2 regions of the Psychrobacillus sp. FSL K6-1415 genome follow, and region 1 is predicted to be linked to the other one. Evidence: a T-box and tRNA genes for the amino acid it is inferred to sense, from the RefSeq annotation. Region 1 holds a T-box; the other holds one or more tRNA genes.
What was found. The T-box of region 1 lies ahead of argS (arginine--tRNA ligase). A T-box ahead of a tRNA ligase gene usually reads a tRNA of that ligase, here a tRNA-Arg.
Positions count from the first base shown of each region.

Region 2: it has a tRNA-Arg gene. The T-box ahead of argS (arginine--tRNA ligase) is inferred to sense a tRNA for this amino acid. The anticodon was not compared.

Region 1 covers NZ_JBBOOQ010000001.1:2,140,546-2,153,541, forward strand. Annotated here, with positions in the region: gene MKY60_RS10020 (helix-turn-helix domain-containing protein) at 1-5, shown strand, start outside; gene MKY60_RS10025 (Y-family DNA polymerase) at 548-1,801, opposite strand; gene MKY60_RS10030 (hypothetical protein) at 1,919-2,533, opposite strand; gene argS (arginine--tRNA ligase) at 2,935-4,614, opposite strand; T-box leader at 4,651-4,869, opposite strand; gene MKY60_RS10040 (GNAT family N-acetyltransferase) at 4,911-5,456, opposite strand; gene MKY60_RS10045 (hypothetical protein) at 5,570-5,800, shown strand; gene MKY60_RS10050 (ABC transporter permease) at 5,831-6,859, opposite strand; gene MKY60_RS10055 (hypothetical protein) at 6,856-7,695, opposite strand; gene MKY60_RS10060 (DUF4188 domain-containing protein) at 7,860-8,330, opposite strand; gene MKY60_RS10065 (transglycosylase SLT domain-containing protein) at 8,784-10,010, opposite strand; gene MKY60_RS10070 (serine hydrolase domain-containing protein) at 10,128-11,168, opposite strand; gene MKY60_RS10075 (GNAT family N-acetyltransferase) at 11,273-11,701, opposite strand; gene MKY60_RS10080 (YitT family protein) at 12,072-12,650, shown strand; gene MKY60_RS10085 (ABC transporter ATP-binding protein) at 12,694-12,996, opposite strand, start outside.
Region 2 covers NZ_JBBOOQ010000001.1:2,887,807-2,895,550, forward strand. Annotated here, with positions in the region: gene MKY60_RS13690 (isochorismate synthase) at 1-1,277, opposite strand, end outside; gene MKY60_RS13695 (1,4-dihydroxy-2-naphthoate polyprenyltransferase) at 1,430-2,341, shown strand; gene MKY60_RS13700 (hypothetical protein) at 2,393-3,232, opposite strand; tRNA gene MKY60_RS13705 (tRNA-Glu) at 3,435-3,506, opposite strand; tRNA gene MKY60_RS13710 (tRNA-Ser) at 3,513-3,603, opposite strand; tRNA gene MKY60_RS13715 (tRNA-Asn) at 3,609-3,683, opposite strand; tRNA gene MKY60_RS13720 (tRNA-Ile) at 3,688-3,764, opposite strand; tRNA gene MKY60_RS13725 (tRNA-Gly) at 3,772-3,845, opposite strand; tRNA gene MKY60_RS13730 (tRNA-Phe) at 3,852-3,927, opposite strand; tRNA gene MKY60_RS13735 (tRNA-Asp) at 4,000-4,075, opposite strand; tRNA gene MKY60_RS13740 (tRNA-Met) at 4,079-4,153, opposite strand; tRNA gene MKY60_RS13745 (tRNA-Ser) at 4,243-4,335, opposite strand; tRNA gene MKY60_RS13750 (tRNA-Ile) at 4,346-4,422, opposite strand; tRNA gene MKY60_RS13755 (tRNA-Met) at 4,429-4,502, opposite strand; tRNA gene MKY60_RS13760 (tRNA-Ala) at 4,525-4,600, opposite strand; tRNA gene MKY60_RS13765 (tRNA-Pro) at 4,613-4,689, opposite strand; tRNA gene MKY60_RS13770 (tRNA-Arg) at 4,697-4,773, opposite strand; tRNA gene MKY60_RS13775 (tRNA-Leu) at 4,792-4,880, opposite strand; tRNA gene MKY60_RS13780 (tRNA-Gly) at 4,896-4,970, opposite strand; tRNA gene MKY60_RS13785 (tRNA-Leu) at 4,988-5,072, opposite strand; tRNA gene MKY60_RS13790 (tRNA-Lys) at 5,096-5,168, opposite strand; tRNA gene MKY60_RS13795 (tRNA-Thr) at 5,175-5,250, opposite strand; tRNA gene MKY60_RS13800 (tRNA-Val) at 5,264-5,339, opposite strand; rRNA gene rrf (5S ribosomal RNA) at 5,365-5,480, opposite strand; rRNA gene MKY60_RS13810 (23S ribosomal RNA) at 5,602-7,744, opposite strand, start outside.

The sequences.
Region 1 (12,996 bases):
AGTGACCTATAGGCTTAGGCTTCACTGGTATTTCAAGTTACTTATGCGTGCCTCTCGAGAAAAAGAATTACTCCTCTTAACTAACTCTTTAGTAAAAATGCGACTGTTTCTGTTGAAACAATCGCTTCCGATTTATCCTTTAATTGACTTCAATTTTTTCTTGCTTATGAACCAAATTAATATCGTTAGAACAAGTAGTATTATCGGAGTCAAACCAACATATTTCCATTCATTATTTGCCCCTGAAAAGTAATATGCTATCGGTATGAATGTGAAAGTACTAATTATTATGTACACCCAAGACCTTTTAACAATACCCAGCATTAAAGCTAAAATTGAAACAAATAATGAAAGCTGCCATAATAATAACATTTTTGCACCTCCATTTAGCTTGGTCTTTCTACAACTAATTCCTTACTTATCTACAGTATCAAAGAACATGTGAAAGAATGCCGCGTGATGTAGCCATAAATACGTTTATGGATTTGACTTGGCACAGCATAATTTCTTTACTATGCATTCCCTTTTACGGGCTGACTCTTTCCTTTTACTTTTTATGCCCACCAAGTAATCCTGCACGTGTTCTTGCAGTTCCTGCTTCTGTGTAAGATACTGCACGTAAAATTGCAGTAGATCCGTATTTACTACGTAAGGCATCCATAGTTTTCCCAAGCTTTCGTTCTTTCCATTTATTTTCTTCAAACAAACTTAATTGCATCGAATACTCTGGTTCTAAATTGGTAATCGAGATGGATAATTTCCGAACAGGACGGCGATCGTAAAATTCATCAAAGATTTGTTCACATACTTTATAAATGGTCAATGTAGCATTTGTAGGTTCATCGATTGAACGAGAACGATTGAAACCTCCGCCAAATTCGTCTTGGCTGTACCCAACGGATAGATGTATCGTTCTACCAACCATCTCTGCTTCACGTGCACGCCTAGCAACATCCTCACACATTTCTAAAACGACTGCCATAACTTCTTTTTTACTACGATAATCCCGAAATAATATTTGACCCTTTCCATAACTAATTTGTCCTTCTGCTAGAGGTGCTCCAAGCTCGGATATATCTACTCCCCACGCATGAAAATAAAGTTGGTTTCCCATCACACCAAACTTCTCCTCGAGTAGAGATAATGGAGTATTTGCTAATTGCCCAACCTTGAAAATCCCCATATTATTTAGAGTCTTTTGGAGACGAGAACCAATCCCCCACATTTCACTTAAGGGAGTTACTGGCCACAATTTTTCCTGAACGTCATCATACGTCCATTTAGCAAAACCAGTTTTTTTCGCTTCTAGATCTAGGGCTAACTTAGCCATAAGCATATTAGGTCCCATTCCAACCGCACAAGGTAATTGAAATTGAGCATACAGTTCATCTTGAATACGTTTTATTGTGTTTTCAACGGGCCCCCACAGCTTTTCTGTTCCTCCAAGATCTACGAAACACTCGTCAACACTGTATACATGAATTGATTCGTGTGGGACAAACTGGTGTAAATAGCGTGTAATTTCCATCGATACTCGAACGAAAAACTCCATTTTAGGTTCGATAAGATGTATCGAAGGATGATCTGGTATTTCAAACAAACGAGTTCCAGTCTTTACACCAAACTGTTTTTTCATAGGTGGAGATGCAGCAAGCACGATACTTCCTTTTTGCTGCAAATTTCCGATGACCGCAATCGGGGTATTCGTAACATCCAGACCTGCGTCTGCTGCTGCACAACTTGCAAAAAAACTTCGTATATCAATGCATATAATTTGCCGATTTTTTAGTCCCTCATACATATTATTTACTCCCTTCTAGGAACTTACGTTCTTTATAGTATATTACGAACACAAGTTCTTATTCAATGGTAAATACTAGTGTATGAAAAAACGCTCTTATCGTAGGAATGCTTTTAATTATTCGAGATTAATGACAAATTCGAGACCGGTAAGGTTCTCTTTTAAATGACTCTTATACTCAGTAAAAATTAAACTTAATCCGGTTAAATCATCTGGAAGTGCTGGAGATACAATAAATTTGTGTGTAAAATGACCTTCCGATCCTCTTTTTCCAGTAGGACGACAATCAAAATTATCATTGATGTATAGATATAAAGCACCTTCAGAACGACTCCGACGCATTTCCTCCAGAGGATCGGAAATGTTCGGGGCATCCCAATCTATAGTAAGGTATATTACACTTGCATTATCAAACTGCCGAATGAATGTAATTGAGTATAAGCGTTCATCCTTTTCAATCGCTTTCATAACTGGCAGATGTCTTCTGAAATTAGTTGGTTCAACCTGTGGCCGAAAGATTTCCTCATTTCTCAATAATCCAAACAACGAGTTTAACAAATCCTCATAAACTCCATACTTTTCCGCCCAATCGGAGATCGATTCAATTGGTGGAACACCTGGATTGTTGTTTGAAAGGTCTTTACGTTGTTTTAAAAGTTCACATAGTTGGTCATCGAGCGGCAAAAGCTTTTGGTCATAATAGTCAGATTGATCCACTTCTCTTTTTTTCATATAAGCCTTCCTTTCTTATTTCCTCCGGTTTAACTCATTGATTTGTTCAATGGCATCATCCACATTTTCGACTCAATTACTTCGATGGAAAGATTAAATGATTTCACGGCTCAATGGCTTCGTCCAGATTTCCGATAATGAGAACTATAATGAGAAAGTTCGATTGTATTTGCAGTTAGAATTGCTATATCTGCACTATTCCCGGTTATATTTTTTCTAGGAAATATGCATCCTAAGCTTTTATACTGATTCAATTATCTTTATCAACTATCCTCCAATACGTACTACCATACTTATTCTATCTAAGGTCAAAAATCCCTTCATATAGCCCTCAAATAAAACAACACTCCCAGGCTAGCGGGAGTGTTAATTAATCTAATTGTATATGAGTTCTATTAGTATTACATTTTCTCTGGAGCTGGTACACCTAGAAGTCGTAAGGATTCCTTCAGGACAACAGAAACTGAAAATGCGAATGCTAACTTAGAAGAAGTCGTTCCATCATCTGCTAAAATTTTTGTTCTAGCATAATATTTATTGAACTGGCGCGCAAGCAGTAAACTGAACTTTGCAATTTGGGATGGATCCGCATTATCAAATGCCTTTTCTACTACACGTGGAAAATCCTCGAGTAGCTGGATAATTGGCCAAGCTTCAACCCCAATAGAAGAAAAAGTGAATGCTTCAGCCTCAAAGCTACCTTTTTGAAGCAATGAACAAATTCGAGCATTGGTATATTGTACATAAGGACCAGTTTCTCCCTCAAAGTTAAGCATCTGTTCCAACGAGAACTCAATATCATTCATCCGGTCATTTTTTAAATCATTGAAAATCACTGCACCTACTCCAACTTGTTTTGCAACTTCTTCCTTATTTTCTAATGTTGGATTTTTCTCTTCAATATTATGCTGAGCAGTCTTAATAGCATCAGTTATTACGTCCGCAAGCAATATGACTTTACCTTTACGTGTAGACATTTTTTTACCGTCTTTGAGCATCATACCAAATGGAACATGCACTAGATTTTTGGACCATTCAAATCCCATTTTTTCTAGTACAGAAAAAAGTTGTTTAAAGTGAAGTGTTTGTTCATTCCCCACAACATAAAACGTTTTACACGCATGAAATGTTTGATGACGATACATAGCTGCTGCTAGATCGCGTGTCGCATAAAGAGTCGCCCCATCTTTTTTGGTAATCAGACTAGGTGGCATATCTTCGATTTCTACTACAAAAGCACCGTTAGATTCAATTAACAATCCCTTTTTCTTTAAGTCGTCAACTACTCTAGTCATTTTATCATTATAAAAAGCCTCCCCAGCATAAGAGTCAAAATGAACTCCTAAAAGTTCATATATTATTTGGAACTCCTTTAAAGATGCTTCTTTAAACCAATTCCATAGGGTTAGAGCCTCTTCGTCACCTTCTTCAAGTAATTTAAAAGCTGCACGAGCCTGATCATTTAAAGAATCATCTTTTTCTGCCAGATCATGAAAATGTACATAAATCTTCAATAACTCTTCAATAGGTGCTGCAAGTATTTTCTCTTTGCTTCCCCATAATTTATAAGCAACTATTAGCTTGCCAAATTGTGTACCCCAATCTCCTAGATGATTAATGCGAATAGCTTCATACCCATTCTTCTCCGCAATATTTGCTAAGGAGTTACCGATTACAGTTGAACGTAGATGCCCCATGGAAAAAGGCTTCGCTATATTCGGTGAGGAAAAATCGATTACAATTTTTTCATGCATGCTATTTTTACTTCCATACTTCTGTAAATCCGTCATAATAGAATGTAAAACTTGGTTTGTAACAAAAGCTTGATTGAGGAAAATATTCACGTATCCACCAGCAACTTGAACGCTAGCTATTAATTGATCCTCTAGTTTCGCACTTAACTCTAGCGCTATTTGCTGTGGAGCTTTACGGAATTTTTTGGCTAATGTAAAACAAGGAAATGCAATATCTCCCAATTCTGTCTGTTTTGGCTTTTCCAGTAACAGTTCTACTTGTTCAGCAGTCCATTCATTTTCTAAAGCAATTGAAATGACATTTGCGATTTGATTTGTCAGGTTCATGTATTTTCCTCCCATATAAAAAGCTCTCGTCTCTAAATAAGAGACGAGAGCTAAAATTCCCGTGGTACCACTCTAGTTGCCACAATTGTGACCGCTTTTCCGTTCGTAACGAGGTGCCTTCCCCGATTTTCCCTACTAGACTTTCAGGACATTTCTCCAAAGTGCGGTTCATCGATTCTTCGTGTATTAGGCTCCCACCATCCCTAACTCGCTTCCCAGTCTCGTATCGACTACTCTCTTCTTCAATGAATTTAACATTATGATTTTAGATATCTTACAAGAAGTTCAAAATTATGTCAACTGTCTAAATCATCTTTTAAAATAGAATACATATACAAATCATCAAATTTTCCACAAGTATATTCATAATGTCTTAGTAAGCCCTCTCTTTTAAACCCCTGTTTCTCCACTAACTTTTGTGAAGGGGCATTGGCTGGTTCGATCAAGGCTTCGATTCGTTCGAATGAATAATGATTAAAACCAAACTTAATAACTGCTTCTAGAGCTTCAAAAGCAATTCCTTTTCCCCAATATTCTTTGCTCAATTCGAATCCTACCTCAGCACGGTAATTTTTTGTACTTCTATTAAGAAATCCGCAGCTTCCGATAACCTTTCCAGCATCTTTTAGCGTAATTCCCCATCTAATGCCAGATTCATCTTTGCGGATAGAATGATACCAACTGATTTCATCTAGAGCGTCTTCTACAGATTGAAAAGGTTCCAATCCCATATGTTTTACAACATCCTTATCTGACAAATAGCGTAACATGTCAGAAGCATCCTCGTTTGTAACTTCTCTTAATAATAATCTTGACGTTTCAATAATTGGCATAGTCGTCATTGTTAAAACCTCGATTCATTTGTAAAATAAATTTGCTTAGTAAAAAGGGAAAACACAAACCTCGAATAGAACCACCTCTCCTTTGTCATATTAACTACAAAGGAGATGATATAATGCCACGAAGAAGTGACAATCCACATGTGAATCCCACACCACATTTGGATGGTAAAAAAGAAAATATAGTAAATGATCCAACGGCAACTGCTGGTGCTAAAATCGGTATTCAATTGAATGCAAAAGAAGAATTTGCTCAAGAAAGAAATCCATTCAACTATCTTCCAAAACGGGATAAAGAAATGAAACCATTTGAAAAGTTAACAAGAGGTAAAAAAGTAGAAGAATAAATGTTCCAAACAAAAGCTGCAGATAACTTTCTACAGTTTTTGTTTTTCCTTATAAAGTAACTGCATTTTTTCTTTTAGTTGCTGTTGATTCCACTCCACAGTTTTATCTGAGACAAAAGAGACTTTCTTACGCCTTGGTATTTTCACTTGACCACTAACAGCTCGAGTATAGCCTTCTATCATCGAAGCAATGGCTAAAATGACAAGTGCAAAGCAAATAGCTGGACCTAGCGGCAACCAAGGAACTCCCTGCAAATAACGGAAGGAGGATCCAAAAAGACCTGCCCATTCATAGGCAATCGATTTAGGGGGATCACCCATCATTGGATCATAACTGACATCTGTCCCTCCGATATACAATTGTAAAAGTCCTAAATGAGTGAAGACAACTAATGTTTCTACGACCTGCTGACCATATAAAACGAATAGCTTTTCTCGCATCATTGGGAATAGATGTCTAGTAATAATTCGGGACTTACTTGCCCCTAGAGTTCTCGAGGCTAAAATATATTCCTGCTGATACAATAAGTTCGCTTCATTGCCAATAAGTGCAGAAACAATCGGCACTGTAATAATGGCCATTAAAACGACTTGTATGACAATACGCTCCCAGACAGTTGTGGAGAATCCTTCCATCGGCTCCCATAACACAGGATAGAGCATTAAATAGGAAAAAATCGTCATAGGTACATAATGAAGAGGATCGATGAAACTATTAATGGTGGTGCGACGTTTTTGCCAATATGTCCCGATTGCAAATCCTAAAGGCACAGCTATTAGCATTCGTACGGCAGCAACCCCCATAGCGGAAATAATCGTATATTTTGCACCGAGCATAATTTTAGCGAACATATCATAGCCATATTGATCGGTCCCTAAAGGATGCAGCCAGCTTGGAGAAAGTGGCGCAGCCTCAATCACTCGCCCCTTTTCCATTAAAAAATAGGTTTGTTTCGGATCTGGGCCATTTATCCATTCAAATACAAAGCTGCCGATAAGAAAGAAAGCTATTACGAGAAAACCAAATACAAAATAGGGTTGTTTCCATAGCAATTTCATACAGCAGCACCACCACGACTTGTCCGACGTAAAAAGTACCACTCCAAAAAGCTATATATTATAAACACTGGTATGAAAAAGCTACAAACAGTTATTAAAAATAATTCTCCAGACATATGCTCAATTAAGTGGAACATAATTCCAGGCATGTTGAACATACGCTCTAAGATGAATAAATTTGACAGCATAAACCACATCGTTTTTTTAGATTGAAAGAAAATACTAATGATTGCATTTCGAAAAATATGTAAAAGTAAAATGATAACCTTATTAAACCCAAGAGATCTAGCAAGCTCTACATACAACTTTCTTTCTTCTGCTTCAAAAGTCAGCATACTTAAGCGGTAAAGCTGAACCATCGGCAAAATCATTAAACAAAAAACTGGGAGCAGGTAGATTTTTTCTCCTCCAGTTGATGCGATTGACATAAAAACACCCGTATGTCTATGCACAAAGATAACTAGTAATTGAATAAGCAAGATAACTAGAATATCTGGTAATGACTCTAAAAAGAAAAATAATGTCTTGATTCTTTGTCGAGAACGTTCCTTAAAAAGCATAGTAATTATGGTGAATGATAAAGCGAAAATAACTGCAGCAAGCAGTGCTAAAAATAATATTTCTAGTGAATAGATGATATACTCCCCAATATAACTACTATAATATGTATCTAGGAAACGATTCATTGGAAAAATCACGAGTAAATGTTCACCATATTCTCTCCACCAAAGCTCTCCTTTTTGAAAACCATTAATAAGAATTGGCAATCCACTGATTAGTAGAATACCGATGAATGCAACACCTAACCTTAGCATCCACTGCATAAAACGTTTCACAAAAAATCCCCCTGTTGCCAATAAGTTATGATGAAATTATCATAACATAGTGAAAACAAAAGATAGAAAATTTTTAGTAATTGCAAAAGAAATTGATGGCAGGGTGAGCAAAAACTATATCATACTGCTAGTTTGGTTGTGTTAAAATAACTGGCATAGATACATTATTTACTTACTCTACTCCTTGCTGTATCTGTCGTCGAAACTACCTGAATATGAGAAAAAGCTTTGGAAAGCCCGTACCTTGGCATATTATTATATATAGCCTCCGATGCACTCTTTTCAATTATGTATGTTTCGTGGTAAATCCCAACACTTCCATCATCTTTAATCTTTTGGTTAAAAGATTTCCAAGCTACAGAATGAGTTTTCCCATGAGCATATGCCTCCAAATCCTCAAAGCTCTTCCAATACTGGATCAGTGTAACTCCCCTCCAATTTAGAAGAAATTCAGTGTGAATAAATCCTAATTCAGGGTTCTGGTACAATTCCTTTATCATAGGTCCCATTGCACGAAAAACTGGTACCCACTTTGTAAATGAAAAGATTTTATTAATACGCATGCCAATAAAAAATAAAACAAAAGTCTCATCTGTACTAGCAATAAACCTACCGTTATAAATTTTCTTACTCAAAAAATTCCCCTCCTAATTTATGATTAAAATAATATATTGAGTTATTCTCTATTTTTTATAGGTAGTCTTCTTCAGTAAAAACTCTTCCTTTACAATAAGTTCTACATAAAAAATGTTACTCCTTCTTTATCGACTTTTAATTGCTCTCCAAGCGGACGCTTTCCGTGTGCACAACTTCCATCTCTGTGGGTCAAAAGGACGTCATTGGTCACAGAGGGCGCCCTGCGCTCTCTGGAGTCGCCACCTTGCACGTTATCAATGATGATCAATTTTAGAAAAACGGATAATTGTATATATAAGCAATTAGAAAATAACTCAAGTAAATAAATTAACAAATGCCACTTACTCCAACGTATAAGGTATTGGAGTAAGTGGCATATAAATTAACAGGATGCAGTATAGATTTTTTGAACAATAAAAATCATTGCTAAAGGGTCATTTACTTTGTGCAGGTTATTTTGTAAGTAATGCTAACTTTCTTTTAGATGGTGTTTCGTATTTTACTTTTGTGGACTTTTGAACGTAACTTCCTCCACCAACACCATATAAACCACCATGATTACCCTTATAGCTATATACTCGGTACTCCTCTCCTTTTTTCAAAGGACGGACTGTATTTAGTGAACCGTCGTTCGCCAATTTGACTAAGTTTGTATTAGATAGAATAGTCACTTTGCCTATTTGCCCTAGTTTAAGTTCTGTTTTTCCCCACATAACTCTTACAGGTGCACCCAACTTCTTCGTAATGTAAGCAGAGGAAATATAACCGGCTAACTTTTGATCTTCCGTCTTAACTGGGTACCATACGAATTGATTTAAACTTGTTAAAGATTGGTCAAACAAAAAATTCCCATCAATAATTAATGTAGAGTTTTTGGATATAGATTTTGGAACAGAAGAAGTACTAGGTTTTGATCTTAAATTTACAGTGTCTTCTGTTATCGATACCTTGTCGCCGATATGAAAGTGATATGCAGAGGCATGTAGCTGATCAGTTAATGTATAATCCATCTTACGGAATCCAATATTGTCACTACTGTTAGAATCATATTCAAAGTCAGCTGTACTAAATGGAAACTGACCTAATTTCGTATCATTTATATAACTATCTCTTTCAATAAATGAAAATACTTTTTCTTGATAAGCATTCTTATTCTTTAATCCACTAGATTTATATATTGGACTGTTAACAGGCTTTGTACCGTTATATGCCATTACAGGAAAATACCAGTTTTCGATTACTTGTGGTCCAGCATCTTTTATTTTTGGAAGATCTGTGCGATTATACATTTTACTAAGAATTTCGACGCCTACCTGTATATTGTATGTGATATCGGATTTCAATTTTTCTTGATTATAATCTAATTGATTGGTAATTTGCATAAGACCTATCCCATTATCTTTTGAGATTATAGGTTGGCCTTTATCATCAAATTGTTTCCAATTACCATTTTCTGTTGAAGCCACGGCTTTTACTACTTCGGGCGGAATATTTGCTTCTAAAGCCGCATTCGTAAGTAGGCAGTTTATATGCTGAAAAGTTGGGTTTTGATTTGGCTTAATTTCTCCATATGTTGAACATTTAGATGTCCATGTTGACTCGGCGGATGCTTCTTCATAAGAAAAAGATAAAAACAGTAAACAAGTTAAAAAACCTGTCCATATTTTGATTGATTTCACTTATTCATTCTCCATTCGTTTAATATTTTATACTTATCTAGTATATTTTACCATGTAAAACTAGAGTTTCACAGCCACATTCAACTTTGCAAACTTGTAATAGAAAGAAAGTGTAATTTAAGACATAAGTGATTTATATATTTGTCCGATAATTCCTTCCATTTGATGAACACCTAATTCTGCATTCGTCATGATAACTGCCCCTTTTTCAATGTTTGGAAGTGCTACCATCATACATTGAAATCCTACTCCCCAACCAAGTGATGTAATTTCTAAATCTATTTCGGGACCTTCTAGAAACACGCCTAATCCAGTCCAACTCCTCCCTTTTTGCGGTGTAATCATTTCGTTTGCTAACCTTTTTGAAATACCAAGCTTACTCTCTCCTCTTAGAGCATTAAGTAGTTCAAGAAGTAATCGGGCTAAATCTAAAGAAGTTGTCCATAATCCAGAAGCAGCTGGATATGGATATATAGCATAGTTTTGATCTATCAATTCACCGTTTTTATTATGACCATAAGAAAATTCTTTTTTATCCATTTCTATTATTGTCTTTGTATTTAAATAGCTATTTCCCATTCCTAATGGCTTAAAAATTAACTCATTCACCACTTGATAAAACGGTTTTCCAACAACATCTTCAATAAGTTGCTGCACAATACAAAAACCGGCATCTGAATAGTGAAATTCACTCTCTGGTTCACACTGGACTCTAATAGGATTTCTACAATAAGGAGTTGTCCCGTTTAATAATTCAACCATCGAAGGAATACCTAACTCAAAATTTAGTTCTAAAAAACTCCCTTCTGGGTCCTTAATTCCAGATAGATGACTAAGTAAGTTTCTCAATGTAACTCTACTATTTTTAGTAAATTCATTTTCTGGTACTTTCCACGATACTAGTCTTTTATTTATATCTTCATCTAAGTTGAGAAATCTTTCCTCTACTAGTTTTAAAGCAATCATTCCTGTTAAGAACTTGCTAATAGAACAGGCACTGAAGATAGAATTCTCATTTACTTTTCTATCGCTTCCTGCTGCTAATAAGCCGTAATTTTGTGTTCCGATAATTTGACCGTTCTCAAGCAAAGCAATACTTAAACCTAGTACATTATAATGCTTCATTTGTTCTTCCATGTTGACACTTTTTAATTTCATATTTATCCCCCAACATTACCTGCATCTTAGTTTTGTACAGTCAAATTCCTCTTGATATTAATTGTAAAAATATACCATTTAAATGATATTCACATTTAACTAAATCATCTAATAATGTTATTACTAATTCTCATTAATTTACTTCCATTTACATCTGTTGAAAAACCAAATTTCTCGTAATACGGAATTAACCTATCGGGACAGTAAAGTTCTACTCTCTCAACATCTTTAACTTGAGGATGCTCTAGAATTCTGTTCATCAACATAGTACCGATACCACTATTTCTATAATCCTCTTTAGCAATAACATCAAATATAAATGCTCTATATAAAGTATCTGAATTTACCCTTGCAAACCCTATTAATTCTCCAGTTTTATTGTTTATCAAGCCAAGTACTACACTACTATTGTCTAACAACTTCCTAATTTCAGTAAGTGAGCGCTTCTGTGTCCACCATTCGTTTTTAAATAAGCTATGTAATTCTTCTAATTGTATTTGATTAAATTCCTCTACTACTATGTAATTTTCCACTACAACATTCTCCTTAAATATCGTTTTCAACTTTTCAGCACCTTAAAACATTCGTTACACACTATCGTTTTCCCTTTATTATTGTATAAAGGCTGAATATATTGTAGGGTGATTCAATTATTCATAAAAGTATCTGGAGTCGTCACCTTCCTCTCCAATCAACGATATTATAAAAACGAATCAAAGAATTGAAAATCACACAAATATCCTTGATTTAAAATGAAAAAGGTAATTTTGAAATTGACTCGGTTAGGTGTTAATAACATAGTTGTAGTAACCCAATTTTTCCTTTAACAAAACCAAGTTTTTTTACATTTTCACTTTCATTTTCTCATATTCTATATACATGGGTATCCTTGGGAGTGATGAGATGCGTTTAATGAGAAAAGGCTTAGTTATACTAGGTGGGAGTATTTTTATAGCATTAGGTATTAATCTATTTTTAATACCATATAAAGTGTTAGATGGTGGTATCATTGGAATAGCCTTGATTTTAAATTATCTATGGGCTTTAAAGCCAGGGTTAATGATTATTTTTTTTAGTATTCCAATCTTTATCATCGCTTGGTTCAATTATAGAGAATATTTTTATAATAGTTTGCATGGGATGATCATATCCTCTTTTTTGATTGATTTTTTACAGCCAATAGTAGGCTTCATACATATTGAGGCGATATATAGCTCAATTTTAGGTGGAATTTTTGTTGGTCTAGGCATTGGCTTAATGCTACGGTTTAAGACAAGTACAGGAGGCACAGATTTAGTTGCTCAGTTACTAAGTGATAAAACAGGGGTAAATGTAGGTATACTTATCTTTATTATTGATACCATCGTTGTTCTATGTGGGGGGCTATTATTGTCTGCTGATACGTTATTCCTGTCGGTTATTACAATCTTTTTTGTAGGAATTACAACTAGTTTGATAACGAGGAATATTCAAATAGTTTAAAAGAAGAAAACCGCTAAAGAATTTACTTTGGCGGTTTTCTTCTTTATTTAATACGTTGTTCCGTTTCTTTATCAAAGAAATGTGCTTTACTAAGATCAAATGCTAAGTCTATTGTATCCCCTGCTGAAATATTGAACCGCGAATCAATTCGTGCAACGAAGTTTTGATTGTTTACTTGCGAATAAAGAATAATTTCAGCACCCATTAACTCAGCAACCTCTATAGATGCATTCACTTTTGTTTCAGGAGAAAAGTCTAGGAATACTTGCTCGTCATTAATATCCTCTGGACGAATACCAAGAATTATATCCTTTCCGTCATATCCTTGCTGGCGAAGAATTTTAAG
Region 2 (7,744 bases), 740 kb from region 1:
TCAGCAACAATTCCGCCACCTGCATATAAGTAGGCATGTTCATTTTCCACTAAAGCAGAACGTATCCCAACTGCGAACTCCCCGTCTCCTTCAGCATTTATCCAACCGATTGGAGCAGCATAATATCCACGATTCATCTGTTCGGATTCACGAATAATTTTAATCGCATCCTGACGAGGCTCTCCTCCTAATGCAGGTGTTGGGTGTAAAGCTTGTACTAATTCAAATAATGAAGACTCCTTTTTAAGGTCTCCTTCAATTGGAGAATATAGATGTTGGATATCTCTAATCTTCATAAGCTTTGGTCTAGTTGGTACTTTAATATCCTCACAATATTGCATAAATACCTTCTTAATCATTTCTACAACATATTTATGCTCACCTAAGTTTTTGGAATCTGTTAATAATGAATCTCCTAACTCTTTGTCCTCGAGAGAATTCTTCCCTCTTCTAATGGAACCCGCAAGCCCTGCAGATTGAGCTTTATTATTCTCCACTTTTACAAGTCGCTCAGGAGTTGCGCCAAAGAAGATTTTTTCATCATTCTCTAGACCAAATAAATAACTTTCTGGTTGCTCCATCGATGCATTATATATTGCAGTTGCAGGAGAAAAAGTATCATTAAATGTTAGTTTTAGAGATCGGGCAATTACTACTTTTTGTATCTCATCTTCTCGGATTCTCTTCGTTACATCCTCTACAGCGTGCAAATATTCATCTTTCAAGCGATCTTCTCGTTTGATTAGTGTTGGTTTAGCATGTACCTTTAACTCTTTTACCTGAGCAGTGTGTATTAACGCATCTCTTTCTATACGTAGTTGTTCAAAAGGTTCCATGCTTTTCACTTCATCCGTTATATAATGAATATTAACGAATGCTTGGTCATGCTGAATAACTAATTGAAATTTAGATACGACAAAGAAGGCAGAAGGGAACGTATCCCATTCCGATGAAACCTTGTTTTTAGGATCAAATGAAAATCCACCAAATAGAATTGGAGATACATCTGCCTTTTCCTTTAATGAAGACTGGCATAGTTCCTTCCACTTCGTATCAATATCCTTGTATCTATTATCTTCTAAATTATTTGCAATAATATGAGCATGTCCCAATCCTACTAAAGTTAACGTCTTCTCTTTGTTTTGCCAAAAATAACGTTTCCCTCTATATAATTCATCCCCTGCTTCAAAGAATGCCTGGGCAGACAATCTTGAGACTTCTATTGTTTCCGTATAAAAACGGTATTTTGTATCAATGGTACCGGTGGTTTTCGGCATAAATATGACCTCCGTTTAATAACTACTCTTTTATCTAGGTTAATTAAATTACTCTACCCTTAATCATACATCTTTCTACACATTTCAGCACACATTTAGCCATAAATTTATGCTAAAATTGAGATTGGATTCTTTTAAAGGAGAGAAAAATTATGTCACATGAATTTCAAGCAGACAAAGGTTGGCGCGTTTGGTGGAAATTAACAAGGCCACATACCCTTACTGCTTCATTTGCACCTGTTTTTTTAGGTACAATGATTGCCCTATACGAGGCAAATATTGACTGGCTATTATTTATTGCTATGTTATTAGCTTGCCTTCTTATACAAGCTGCTACAAATATGTTTAACGAGTATTATGATTTTGTACGAGGACTTGATAGTGAGGAATCGGTAGGTATAGGAGGAGCAATAGTACGTAATGGTGTAAAACCCAAAACCGTTATGCAACTAGCTCTATTACTATATTTAATAGCAGCTATTTTAGGAATTTATATTTGTTATGAAAGCTCTTGGCTATTATTAGTAGTTGGTGCAATTTCTATGGCCGTTGGATACTTCTATACTGGTGGACCTTACCCTATTTCTAGTACTCCATTTGGAGAGTTATTCAGTGGATTGTTCATGGGAATGCTCATTGTTTTAATTGCAGTATATATTCAAGTTGGTTCAGTACCACTATTTGCTGTTTGGTTATCTGTACCAAGTGCCCTGTTAGTTGCTGCAATAATGCTTTCTAATAATATTCGCGATTTAGTCGAAGACACCATAGGTGGACGAAAAACGATGGCTATATTAGTTGGTAGGAAGAACGCCATTACTATTTTAGCTTCTTATTTTATTTTGTCTTATCTTTGGATTATTGCTTTAGTTGTTTTGCAAATAATCACTCCATGGAGTTTATTGGTTTTGTTAAGTATGAAAAAACCTATACATGCGATAAAACTATTTAAACAAACAGAAAATCCAGTTCAGGTTGCGCCTGCTATGAAAGACACCGCACTTACGAATACGATTTTTGTATTCCTTTTAGGCTTAGGTCTATTGATTGGCTATTATGTATAATATTTTAAAAAACCAGAATGCTATTAAAAAGCTAGCACTCTGGTTTTTTTCTTATTTATATGATAATAACTCTGCTTTAAGTACACCTTTTTTATCGACAAGCTTGATAATTCCGATTCCGGGTGCGATATAGAACGTGTAGCCATAGTTTGTACGAACAACTACCACGTTTTGGAATGTTCCGGCTTTTACTTTAACCGTACTAGTAGTACTTTCCACAAATACATTATAAAAAGCTTGATTGTTGTCCTCTGTTAGATAATATTCTCTCGTTGTTTTTCCTTCAATCAATGGAAAAGCGAGATCAAGTATGGCCCAATCTGTATGACTTACCCCAAATATTAAACGATCTTTACGTTCAATATAAGTAAAATTATTTAGGATATCACCTTTCTTCTTTAAAAAAGCTTCCGTCATATCGTATTCAGAATTATAGGAATCACTAACAGTAAATTCATTTTGTGTATTTTCAGTAAAGCTAGGAGAATAAACAAGCTTCATCCCTGCTTTTGGTGTTAGCCCACCTATTACTTCTTTATTAAGCAAAGCTAGCTTACTTTTAGATGGAGTTTCATATTTCACTTTAGAACCTTTTTGTATGAAACTACTTGCCCCTACTCCATATAAGCCACCATTTGTTCCCTTATACGTATAGACTCTATATTCATCACCTTTTTTTAGTGTGCGTACTTTATTAAGTGATCCATTGGAGCCAACTTTAACTAAATTCGTGTCTGCAAGAATTGTTACTTTACCTATTTGCCCTTGTTTTAACTCTGTTTTTCCCCACATAACTTTGTTTGTAGCTGCGTCTGCTTGCATGTGACCTAAGCTTGTGAAGCCTAACGCTAGTACAAGTATGAGCATAACTTTACTAAATTTTTGAAACAACTATAACCTCTCCCTTCAATAGCAATGATATCATATTTTAAATTCACTCTATATATAACCTAGGGTTCATTATTTATGCGTTATCACTGGTCATTATGTTGTATGCATTCTATTGACTGACCGTTCCATACATCGACATAGAAAAAGAGAAAGGAATAAAATAAAAAAAGGTAACCAATGATTGGTTACCTTTTTTTGAGTATGACCCCTACGGGATTCGAACCCGTGTTACCGCCGTGAAAGGGCGGTGTCTTAACCGCTTGACCAAGGGGCCAATATATGGCGGAGAAGGAGGGATTTGAACCCTCGCGCCGGTTGCCCGACCTACACCCTTAGCAGGGGCGCCTCTTCAGCCACTTGAGTACTTCCCCATATATGGCTCCGAAGGTAGGACTCGAACCTACGACCGATCGATTAACAGTCGATTGCTCTACCACTGAGCTACTTCGGAATAATGGTGGGCCTAAATGGACTCGAACCATCGACCTCACGCTTATCAGGCGTGCGCTCTAACCAGCTGAGCTATAGGCCCATTATTTTGGAGCGGGTGAAGAGAATCGAACTCTCATCATCAGCTTGGAAGGCTGAGGTTTTACCACTAAACTACACCCGCATTAAATGGTGGCTCAGGACGGAATCGAACCGCCGACACAAGGATTTTCAGTCCTTTGCTCTACCGACTGAGCTACTGAGCCTCTTCAATTTTAAATTAAGCTAATTATTCAAGCCAAATTTCCAATTGATATGTATTAACATTCATATATAAATGGCGGTCCCGACCGGGATCGAACCGGCGATCTCCTGCGTGACAGGCAGGCATGTTAACCGCTACACCACGGGACCATTTGGTTGCGGGGACAGGATTTGAACCTGCGACCTTCGGGTTATGAGCCCGACGAGCTACCACTGCTCCACCCCGCGACGTTAATATATTTACAAAATCGATGGTACATTGCTTAAAAATAGTGAGACACATTCTTCGGCTTACACCTGCATCAATTAGATTAAAATGGAGGAGGAAGAGGGATTCGAACCCCCGCGCGGTATGACCCGCCTGTCGGTTTTCAAGACCGATCCCTTCAGCCAGACTTGGGTATTCCTCCAAGATATTGATGGTGGACCTTGCAGGACTCGAACCTGCGACCGGACGGTTATGAGCCGTCTGCTCTAACCAACTGAGCTAAAGGTCCTTAAGATGGCGGCAGAGGGAGTCGAACCCACGACCTTTCGGGTATGAACCGAGTGCTCTAGCCAACTGAGCTACACCGCCAAGATTTCAAACTTTTTTTAAATGGTGGAGCCTAGCGGGATCGAACCGCTGACCTCCTGCGTGCAAGGCAGGCGCTCTCCCAGCTGAGCTAAGGCCCCGAAAATAATAACTGGTCGGGAAGACAGGATTCGAACCTGCGACCCCTTGGTCCCAAACCAAGTGCTCTACCAAGCTGAGCTACTTCCCGTCAAATATGGTGCGCTCGGCAGGACTCGAACCTGCAACCTCTTGATTCGTAGTCAAGTGCTCTATCCAATTGAGCTACGAGCGCATATGTTTTTCATAAAAGTGGTGCCGAGGACCGGAATCGAACCGGTACGGTAGTCACCTACCGCAGGATTTTAAGTCCTGTGCGTCTGCCAGTTCCGCCACCCCGGCACTTTAGTGAATCTTTGGAGCGGAAGACGAGGTTCGAACTCGCGACCCCCACCTTGGCAAGGTGGTGTTCTACCACTGAACTACTTCCGCTCGGTTATTAAATTAAATGGTGCGGGTGAAGGGAGTCGAACCCCCACGCCTTGCGGCGCTAGATCCTAAGTCTAGTGCGTCTGCCAGTTCCGCCACACCCGCATACATTATTCACTATAAAGTGATGAGCCATGTAGGATTCGAACCTACGACCCTCTGATTAAAAGTCAGATGCTCTACCAACTGAGCTAATGGCTCTAAAAATGGTGCCGGAGAAAGGACTTGAACCCTCAACCTACTGATTACAAGTCAGTTGCTCTACCAGTTGAGCTACTCCGGCAGGAGTAAATATATGGTGGAGGATGACGGGCTCGAACCGCCGACCCTCTGCTTGTAAGGCAGATGCTCTCCCAGCTGAGCTAATCCTCCTGGGTAAATTATGTATTTATTGCAAGCCCAGCGACGTCCTACTCTCACAGGGGGAGACCCCCAACTACCATCGGCGCTGAAGAGCTTAACTTCCGTGTTCGGTATGGGAACGGGTGTGACCTCTTCGCCATCATCACTAGACTTGAATACTTTTGAAAGACATGCTTTATTATAACAACTCTGCAGAATTTTTCAAGGGTTATTTAATAAAAAATTTATTCTTTCAAAACTGGATAAACGACATTGTTACATTAAACAAAATTTGGTTAAGTCCTCGATCGATTAGTATTCGTCAGCTGCACGTGTCGCCACGCTTCCACCCCGAACCTATCTACCTCATCGTCTTTGAGGGATCTTACTTACTTGCGTAATGGGAAATCTCATCTTGAGGGGGGCTTCGTGCTTAGATGCTTTCAGCACTTATCCCGTCCACACATAGCTACCCAGCGATGCTCTTGGCAGAACAACTGGTACACCAGCGGTGTGTCCATCCCGGTCCTCTCGTACTAAGGACAGCTCCTCTCAAATTTCCTACGCCCACGACGGATAGGGACCGAACTGTCTCACGACGTTCTGAACCCAGCTCGCGTACCGCTTTAATGGGCGAACAGCCCAACCCTTGGGACCGACTACAGCCCCAGGATGCGATGAGCCGACATCGAGGTGCCAAACCTCCCCGTCGATGTGGACTCTTGGGGGAGATAAGCCTGTTATCCCCGGGGTAGCTTTTATCCGTTGAGCGATGGCCCTTCCATGCGGAACCACCGGATCACTAAGCCCGTCTTTCGACCCTGCTCGACTTGTAGGTCTCGCAGTCAAGCTCCCTTCTGCCTTTACACTCTTCGAATGATTTCCAACCATTCTGAGGGAACCTTTGGGCGCCTCCGTTACACTTTAGGAGGCGACCGCCCCAGTCAAACTACCCGCCTGACACTGTCTCCTACCCGGGTTACGGGTATGGGTTAGAATTTCAATACAACCAGGGCAGTATCCCACCGACGCCTCCTCCGAAGCTGGCGCTCCGGGCTCTAAGGCTCCTGCCTATCCTGTACAAGTTGCACCAAAATTCAATATCAAGCTATAGTAAAGCTCCACGGGGTCTTTCCGTCCTGTCGCGGGTAACCTGCATCTTCACAGGTACTATAATTTCACCGAGTCTCTCGTTGAGACAGTGCCCAGATCGTTACGCCTTTCGTGCGGGTCGGAACTTACCCGACAAGGAATTTCGCTACCTTAGGACCGTTATAGTTACGGCCGCCGTTTACTGGGGCTTCAATTCGCACCTTCGCTTGCGCTAAGCACTCCTCTTAACCTTCCAGCACCGGGCAGGCGTCAGCCCCTATACTTCACCTTACGGTTTTGCAGAGACCTGTGTTTTTGCTAAACAGTCGCCTGGGCCTATTCACTGCGGCTCTTCTAGGCTATGCACCCAAAAGAGCACCCCTTCTCCCGAAGTTACGGGGTCATTTTGCCGAGTTCCTTAACGAGAGTTCTCTCGCTCACCTTAGGATTCTCTCCTCGACTACCTGTGTCGGTTTGCGGTACGGGCACCTATCACCTCGCTAGAGGCTTTTCTTGGCAGTGTGAAATCAGGAACTCCGGACATACGTCCTCGCCATCACAGCTCAATGTTATAGAATGCGGATTTGCCTACATTCACACCTTACTGCTTGGACATGCATAACCAACAGCATGCTTACCCTATCCTTCTGCGTCCCCCCATTACTCAAACGGTGGTTTGGTGGTACAGGAATATCAACCTGTTATCCATCGCCTACGCCTATCGGCCTCGGCTTAGGTCCCGACTAACCCTGAGCGGACGAGCCTTCCTCAGGAAACCTTAGTCATACGGTGGACGGGATTCTCACCCGTCTTTCGCTACTCATACCGGCATTCTCACTTCTAAGCGCTCCACCAGTCCTTCCGGTCTGACTTCAACGCCCTTAGAACGCTCTCCTACCACTGATACCAAAGGTATCAATCCACAGCTTCGGTGATTTGTTTAGCCCCGATACATTTTCGGCGCAGCGTCACTCGACCAGTGAGCTATTACGCACTCTTTAAATGATGGCTGCTTCTAAGCCAACATCCTGGTTGTCTAAGCAACGCCACATCCTTTTCCACTTAACAAATACTTTGGGACCTTAGCTGGTGGTCTGGGCTGTTTCCCTCTTGACTACGGATCTTATCACTCGCAGTCTGACTCCCAAACATAAATCATTGGCATTCGGAGTTTGTCTGAATTCGGTAACCCGGGATGGGCCCCTAGTCCAAACAGTGCTCTACCTCCAAGATTCTAACGTTTGAGGCTAGCCCTAAAGCTATTTCGGAGAGAACCAGCTATCTCCAGGTTCGATTGGAATTTCTCCGCTACCCACACCTCATCCCCGCACTTTTCAACGTGC